2 regions of the Exiguobacterium sp. s26 genome follow, and region 2 is predicted to be linked to the other one. Evidence: riboswitches for the same ligand, from Rfam matches in the RefSeq annotation. Region 2 holds a riboswitch; the other holds the start of a gene.
What was found. A riboswitch is a leader RNA that binds a small molecule or an ion and turns the genes downstream of it on or off. The one in region 2 is predicted to bind FMN.

Region 1 (4,310 bases), 210 kb from region 2:
CGGTCTCACGCTTCAATTGATTCTTGGTTATGTGTTCGCACCGCTCGCATTCGTGATCGGTGTGCCATGGGCAGATGCTGTTCAATTCGGTAGCTTCCTCGGACAAAAACTCGTGTTGAACGAATTCGTCGCTTTCTCTGAATTCGCACCAATCATCGGTTCTGGTGACCTCTCGGCACGTACGGAAGCTATGATCGCGTTCGCACTCTGTGGATTCGCTAACATCTCGTCACTCGCTATCCTTCTCGGTGGTCTTGGTGGAATGGCACCGAACCGTCGGAACGATATCGCGCGCATGGGTGTCCTCGCGATTCTCGCAGGTACGCTTGCTAACTTGATGTCAGCCACGCTTGCTGGTCTGCTTCTCTAATCAAATACGATATACTCAGAGTGATCACTTCGGTGGTCACTCTTTTTTGGGGAGGAATGACATATGTATGGAATGATAGCGCTTTTTGATGAACAAACGGAGAAACGAATTCAAGAGGTATGGGAAGGCTTGAAACAAGAAGGAATTACTTCTTATGCATATGAAGTCTCGAATCGACAACCTCATATAACATTAGCTAGTTACAGTAGTTTGAATGTTGAGGCGTATATCGAACTGATGGACAGCTACTATCAATCGAAGGAGATTATAAATCTAACATTTAGTACGTTGGGTACGTTCATTCAATCGAGTGCACTTTTTCTTTCACCTACAATCTCATCCGGATTGAGGAGCCTCCACTTAGAGCATTATTGTATATTTGGGGAGTTTAATGATAACGCTGAGTCCTTATATTTGCCGGACTCATGGATTCCGCACTGTACACTGGCAAACAGATTGTCTAAAGAAAAGATGAAAGATGCTTTTGAATATTGTACTGATATTGTAAAACCTATAGCTGGAAAAATTGTAGAGGTGGCATTAATTGAATTAGTAACACCGATTCACGTTCGAGTATTACATAGAGTAAAATTATCCGCACAAAAGTAACAAAGCTAAGTTACTTAGGTGCATTCTTCTGTCAGGTTTGTCATATGTGACTAGGACCGATAGAAGGGATTGACCAGGAAACGGTGGGGTTTTATCGTTCCTGACGAGGTATATCCACTTCTTGGAGTCTCGGCCAAGTGGCTTGCCAATTCTTTTTATTGATCCGGGCTCGATAAATATGATGGTGTGAAGCGTCGTTCGCAAAGGCCGGGGTCGGTCGTAACTTTAGTTCGACTATGTCGTCGATACCGTAAGGGGCGGCCAGCTTCAAGCGTCCGCCCGCACCAAGACTGACACCGATGGCCGTGACCGTCTCAGGGAAATGGGCCAAGGCATCGACCGCAGATTGATACGGTGGCAATTGATTGACCAGATGCATGCGGGCCTGGTTTTTGACCGACCAAGGGACGTTCGGTAACAGGTCGTGCAGTTGTGCCTCATACTGTTTTTCAATCGCCTCGTCGATGTGAGATCGGTCAAAGTAGATGACATCGACGTCCTCGATCGGCGTCGGTACTTCGTAGCCGTGCGCGTCATCCCATATTTTTGCCCGCACGTATCCGGCACAAATCCACCAATCGGGTAAACCGAGCGAAGCGACGATTGTCAACAGACGCATCAGTTCCACATCAGTCTCTAAAAAATGGGTCACATCTTCAGTCGTGTTCAATCCATCTCCTCCTATTCTCTCATTAGCATAGCGTACCTATACAAAAAGCACCTAGACCCCGGTCTAGGTGCTTGTCAGTTACGCTTGAAGTTGCATGCGCTGGCGTTCGATCCACGGCTTCAATTTGAGGAAGAGTGGGACGAACAAGGCGCTGATCAACAAGGCCTTAATGAAGTTGAACGGCAAGATACCGTATAGGACGAGGTCCGTTTTGACTGCCGGTTGCGCCATCTCGGTCATGCCGAAGAAGAACGCGTAGGCTGGTAAGATGAGCAAATAGTTCAAGATTGCCAAGCTGAGTGCCATCGTGATCGTACCGGCCACGAGGCCTGAAGCGAGCGCTTTATTCGTTTTACGTTTATGGTAGAACCATGCGACCGGATACATGAAGGCGACGCCTGCAAAGAAGTTCGCGACTTCGCCGACCGGAACGCCGCCACCGTTGAAGACATAGTAGAGGACGTTTTTTAGAGCGACGACCACGACGCCTGCGAGTGGGGAGAACACGATCCCGGCGACGAGCGCGGGAATGTCACTGAAATCCACTTTTAGGAACGGTGGTAGGAAAGGCAGCGGGAAGTTAAAGAGCATGAGGACAAAAGAAATGGCCCCGAGCATCGATAGCGTCACCAGTGTTGTCAATCGTTTGTTGCGCGTTGTTTTCATCAAAATCTCTCCTTTTGTCGCTCCTTGATGAATGGCACCCGTCGCATAGAAAAACCCGATTGTATCAAACAATCGGGAGAGTTTACGCGCATACGAAATAGATGTTCTCATCGGTGTTTAGACCACGCCGAAGAAAACATCCGGATATCGGTCGGATGCCGCCATCTTCTCCCATCCAGACTTTACTGTCGGCTTTCGAATCTCACGAAATCAGCAAGCAACGCCTTGCTCGCTCACGGGCTGAGAAGAACTTGTCTTCAATACCGCCGGTCGGGAATTTCACCCTGCCCCGAAGATGGAACGATTTAATTTTTTTTGTTACAGTTTAGTTATACAAGATATTTCACAAAATCTCAAGTCAGTTGACTTGAAGTTAAGATAACGAAGGAGGAGTTCAGATGATTCATTTGACAGAATCAGCCGCATTACAAGTCATCGATATGATGAAACAGACCGAACGCCCCGACGACCAGTACTTGCGGATCAAAGTGCAAGGGGGCGGGTGTACCGGCCTGTCTTATGGGATGGGGTTTGATGAGGATAAGACAGACAAGGACGTTCAGTTTGACCACTATGGTGTCCGTGTCATCGTCGCGGAAGCCGATCACGGGGTCGTCGACGGTCTCGAGATTGACTATAAGCAGTCGATGCTCGGAGGCGGCTTCACGATTAAAAATCCGAACGCCATCGCCACGTGCGGTTGCGGCTCGAGTTTCCGGACGGCATCGAACGCCGGGACACCTGGGGATTGCTAAACGAAAGGCCAATCATGTCTCATGATTGGCCTTTTTTGTATTCAGTCTGTCTCTTCAATCAGAATTAATCGAATGAGTTTCGAAGCCGCGTCTAACTCGATTTGATGTTGCCAAGGACGAAACGCTGTGATTTTACACGTGTCGTTCGTGATGCGGAACGAACAGACGCTCTCTTCCTCTTGGTCAAGGACCGAGTAACGGCTGAAGTCCGATAAGCTTTGGTAAATGGCATATTGTGTCGGTAATTCACACGACCATCCTTTTTCTAATGTGATCTGATGCATGCGTCTCGCCTCTTTCTTCTCTATATATATAAGAATAACAAAAATATTCAAGGATGTGGAAGATTAGTCGAGAGGATGCAAGGGAAAATGAAAAGAGATGTCATTTCATGTAGGAGGGGCAGGGACGATGAGAAAAGTATTGATTTTCGGTGGCTCACGCTATTTTGGAAAGCGGTTGGCGCTTCGGTTGGCGGAGGCCGGTGACGATGTGACGATTGTGACGCGTGGACAACTGCAAGTACCCGAGGCGGAGGGCATCCGGTCGATCAGAGGGGACCGACAGTCGGTGGCGACGATGAAAGATTTGTCACGCGACCATTATGATGTCGTCTATGACAATATTTGCTTTAACCCGTACCAGGCAAAGATCGCCTCGGACGCTTTCATGGACCAAGTCGGTAAATATGTGCTCACGTCGACGATGTCGGTTTATGCGCCAGGCGCCGAGTTGAAAGAAAGTGATTTCAATCCGCTCCATCATGACTATCATCTCGAATCCGAACATGATTACGGGCAAGGGAAGCGAGAGGCTGAATCTTATTTCTTCCATCGCGCCTCGTTCCCGGTCGCGACGGTCCGCTTGCCAATCGTGCTCGGACCCGACGACTATACAGACCGTCTCAAGTTTTATATCGACGCCGTCCGACGGGAAGAGCCGATCGTACTGCATCACCCGGAAGCGAAGATGGGGTTCATCTCAAGCTTTGAGGCGGCCGCCTTTCTAGAATGGGTCGGTCGGGCGAACGTGACCGGACCGTTCAACGCGGCGAGTGAAGGGGTCATCTCGCTCGGGGCACTCATGGAACGGATCGGCCATCACTTAAATAAACCGGTCCAGATTATCAAAGATGGCGAGTCGTCGCCGTACGATACGGACGTCGACTATTATATGTCGATTGCCGAGGCGAAAAAGGCCGGGTTCGTCTTCACCCAACTCGACGACTGGCTCGACCGGG
Region 2 (4,310 bases):
CGAAGACGTCACCGGTCAGACATTCGGAATGAATCCGGACGAGCGGTGCGTGTTCGATCTCACCTTTGACGAGCGCGACGTGTTCTTCCCGGTCGAGGACGTTCCGATAACCGATCAATCGGAAGTCCCCTTTCACCGAGGGGAGCGAGACGTCCGCCTCTCGTTCGACGAGGTCCGTCTCCATATAGCGAACTAATTCCTCAATCGTGATGAATTTTAAATCATGCGCTTGTGCGACACGTTCAAGGTCCGGCAACCGGGCCATCTCGCCGTCCGGACGGATAATCTCACAGATGACGGCGACTGGTTCACTTCCGGCAAGTCGCGCCAAATCGACCGACGCTTCCGTATGCCCGCGCCGGACGGAGACGCCACCTTTTTTGGCGATGAGCGGGAAGATATGACCAGGACGTTGGAAATCGGCCGGACGGGCGTTGCTATTCGCGAGTTCGCGCACCGTATGGGCCCGCTCGCTCGCCGAGATGCCCGTCGTCGAATCGACGTGGTCGACACTGACCGTGAACGCCGTGCCGTGCGGGTCGGTACTGTTCGCGACCATCGGCTGCAAGTCGAGCCGGACGGCCACTTCTTCAGCGAGAGAAGCGCAGACGAGCCCTTTGCCTTCCGTGATGAGGAAATTCATCGTCTCTGCTGTCATTTTATCCGCGAGGACGACGAAGTCCCCTTCGTTCTCCCGGTCCTCATCGTCGACGACGATGATGGGACGTCCCATCTTCAACTCTTCGACTGCTTCTTTAATCGAGTGAAACATTACCATCCCGCCTTTCCATACCCTTGTGACGCCAGCGATTCGAGCGTCATCGGTTTTTGACTTACGAGTTTTTCCATATACTTAGCCAACATGTCACATTCCAAATTGACCGCATCCCCAGCCTGTTTCATCCCGAGCACTGTCTCACTGTACGTGTGCGGGATGAGCGACAACGTGAAGCCGCGTTCCGTCACATCAAACACCGTCAAGCTCGTCCCGTCGACCGAAATCGAACCTTTCGGGACGATATAACGGAGGAGAGATGGCTCACAGCTGATGTCGACATAGACCGCGTTCGCGAGCGATTGTTTTTTGACGATGCGCCCGACCCCGTCGACGTGACCCGATACGAAGTGACCACCGAAGCGTCCGTTCGCGGGCATAGCCCGCTCCAAGTTAACGTTCGTGCCGGGGCGGACCCCGTCGAGACTCGACGCCTTCAGCGTTTCCGGCATGACATCGACCGAGAAGCTGTCACGATCGAACGTCGTCACGGTGAGACAGGTGCCGTTGACGGAGATACTGTCACCGAGCTTCACGTCCTCGAGGACGATTTTTCCGGCGAGCGTGAGCCGGAGGGACGGACCGTTGCGTTTCACTGCCTTGACACTACCGATTTCTTCAACGATTCCCGTGAACATCGGACTCCCCCTCTCGCATGATGAGTTTGATGTCGGCGCCGACCGTCTCGATCGATTGCACGTCATACCGATTGATTGCATCGAGCGGACCGTCATGATGCGAACGGTAAAATCCGCCCTTGCCGCCGAACACGCGCGGTGACTGGTACATGACCCACTCGTCGACGAACCGTCCGTCCAAGAGTGATGTGACGAGCGTCGGTCCCGCTTCGACGAGCAGACGACCGATGCCGCGTGCGTAGACGTCTTGCAGCACAGCGTCGAGCGACGTGTACGCCGCGAGTTCGACGCCGCGCTCGATGAACGCGTCCCGCTTCGTTTGATCGTCGGACGTCGTGTAGAGTAGCACCGGCACATCGTTCGCCGTCCGGACGAGCTGACTTGACAGCGGCGTGCGTAACTCTCGGTCTAGCACGACCCGGAGCGGTTCCGTCGTCTCGCGGTCGAGCCGGACGGTGAGGGCCGGGTCATCAGCGAGGACAGTGCCGACACCGGTCAAAATCGCATCGACCGACGCCCGCAGTTCATGGACGTCCCGTCTCGCTTCGGTTCCGGTCACCCACTTGCTGTCACCGGTATCGAGGGCGACTTTGCCGTCAAGGCTCGTCGCCGTCTTTAAGATGACATACGGCCGTTTCGTCTCGAGCGAGCGCAAGAACGCCACGTTGAGCGTTCGTGCCTCACTCTCGAGCAGACCGACTTCGACATCAATCCCGGCCGCTTTCAATCGAGCGATGCCTTGCCCTGACACGAGCGGATTCGGGTCGGTCATCGCGATGACGACCCGTTTGATGCCCGACTCTACGACTAAATCGGCACACGGCGGTGTCTTGCCATAATGCGAGCACGGTTCGAGCGTGACATACATCGTGGCGCCATAGGCGGCAGCACCGGCCATGCGGATGGCGTGCACTTCGGCGTGCGCTTCCCCCGCCTTCAAGTGGGCGCCGAACCCGACGACTCGACCGTCCTTGACGACGACGGCCCCGACGCGCGGATTGACGCCGGTCGAAGAGGCGGATTTGGCCAATTGGATGGCTTGTTGCATGTACTGTTGCATAATCTCCCTCCTTGTTTCGTACAAACAAAAAGACCTCAAGGAATGATCCTCAAGGTCTCGGTGGGAGTCGTCCGTCGTCATTTGGGCAAGCCAAATAAGCGTTTTCTTTACAGAAAAACGTACGACGAACTACAGGTCGCGTGGACCTGTCATGTTTCCTTCTCCCATCCAGACTATACTGTCGGCTCTAGAATCGCACTAGATCCACCGTTCGCACACGTGCGACCGGGTCACGGACTTAAGGCTCGCGCCCATCACCGCCGGTTGGGACTTTCACCCGACCCCGAAGGAATATTTGTTTGTACGTCTCCACTTTAGCGCAAAAATAAATGGATGGCAAAACGAAATGCGCAAAAAAAGCGCCGCTCGTGTGAGCAACGCTTTGTAAATCAAGCCAAGAATAAAACGACGAGGAGTCCGACAACCCAGCAATAGAAGGAGAAGTATTTGAGCTCGCCTTTCGCCATGATGTGCTGGAACCATTTGAGCGAGATGGCCGTGAGCGCATACGAGGCGATGAACGCCAAGATGAGCGGTCCGAACAAATCACGTGTTTCTGGATTCGTGAACAACTCCGGTCCATCTAAAATCGTCACCCCGAGACTGATCGGGATGAACAGGAAGAACGAGAAGCGAAGCGCCGACTCTTGTTTGATGCCGAGCAACATCGCCATGACGATTGTCGCCCCGGAGCGACTGATCCCTGGGATGAGCGCGACCGCTTGAGCGAGACCGATTAAGATGGCGTCGCGGAGCGTGATGCCGCCGTCTCCTTTATTCCCTCGCATATTCCGGATGAACCAGAGCGCGACCCCGGTCAGGATAAGCGTATAACCGACCGTGGCGACGCCGCTGAGCTTCTCGCCAATCCAATCGCCGAACAGGACGCCGAGCACACCGGCTGGGACCGTGGCGACGAGCAAGAGACCAATGAACTTGACGTCGACCATCGTCTCGTCACTGCGGTCCTTTTTAAACAAGAACGTCCACAGACTGACGACGAGACGGACGACGTCCTGCCGATAAATCGTTAACACGGCGAGCAACGAGGCAAAGTTCACGAAAATCTCGAAGGAGAGCCCCGGTAACTCGATATCAAACAGCTCTTGGAAGATGACCAAGTGACCGCTTGATGAGATTGGAATCGGCTCGGTGAACCCTTGAATCAAGCCGAGTAGGAGATAAAATAACCATATTGTCATATCGTAACATCCTCTTTTCTTATTTACATCAATTCCATTATTTTAGCAGACCGTTCGTTTCACTGACCACCCTTTCAAAAAAAAATCGTTATTTTCAAAACTTTCATTTGATTAGTCTGAAAATTAAATTTATTATAGAAGAGTACTCAACTGGTGCGACGGTGATGACCCCATTGGCCAGTTGGGTACTTTTTCGTACAGATTATTACATATTAGCCACGATAAAACTTTTTGTTTACAATTGAACCCATTTAATATTAAATTTGTAATAGAACTGTTACCATTTTTTCAAAGTATAAACAGGACTTTAGACCTACCCGTTCATAAAATCGGTTTAAAAAAACTTGAACAATGCACTTATAAATTGTAAAAACTGGCCGATAGTATGATTGTAGAAGCAACTTCGTCATCTTTGTCGGTTCAGATATGAGTCCATGGAAGGAGGAACCATCATTGAGTCAAACGCTATCCACTAAATCCCACCACTTGTCCACCGAACAGCAGAGGATGATTCACTGTATTCGACTGCTCGGCGACTTGTTGAAGGAACGTCCACGACGCTCTGTGTATCGTCGCTTCGCGATGGAACAAAGCTGGCCATCTCCCGAGTCGATTATCCGACAGTTCGGGTCATG

Region 1: it holds a riboswitch for FMN, as region 2 does, so the genes downstream of both, KNP82_RS01785 (ECF transporter S component) here and ribD (bifunctional diaminohydroxyphosphoribosylaminopyrimidine deaminase/5-amino-6-(5-phosphoribosylamino)uracil reductase RibD) in region 2, are expected to answer to the same signal.

What each region holds. Positions count from the first base shown of each region.
Region 1 covers NZ_JACSLS010000001.1:354,765-359,074, forward strand. Annotated here, with positions in the region: gene KNP82_RS01770 (NupC/NupG family nucleoside CNT transporter) at 1-370, shown strand, start outside; gene KNP82_RS01775 (2'-5' RNA ligase family protein) at 434-979, shown strand; gene KNP82_RS01780 (nucleotidyltransferase family protein) at 1,071-1,598, opposite strand; gene KNP82_RS01785 (ECF transporter S component) at 1,728-2,315, opposite strand; FMN riboswitch at 2,475-2,616, opposite strand; gene KNP82_RS01790 (HesB/IscA family protein) at 2,714-3,070, shown strand; gene KNP82_RS01795 (hypothetical protein) at 3,112-3,354, opposite strand; gene KNP82_RS01800 (Rossmann-fold NAD(P)-binding domain-containing protein) at 3,482-4,310, shown strand, end outside.
Region 2 covers NZ_JACSLS010000001.1:144,622-148,931, reverse strand. Annotated here, with positions in the region: gene KNP82_RS00680 (bifunctional 3,4-dihydroxy-2-butanone-4-phosphate synthase/GTP cyclohydrolase II) at 1-772, opposite strand, end outside; gene ribE (riboflavin synthase) at 772-1,413, opposite strand; gene ribD (bifunctional diaminohydroxyphosphoribosylaminopyrimidine deaminase/5-amino-6-(5-phosphoribosylamino)uracil reductase RibD) at 1,394-2,473, opposite strand; FMN riboswitch at 2,626-2,768, opposite strand; gene KNP82_RS00665 (undecaprenyl-diphosphate phosphatase) at 2,863-3,675, opposite strand; gene KNP82_RS00660 (homing endonuclease associated repeat-containing protein) at 4,129-4,310, shown strand, end outside.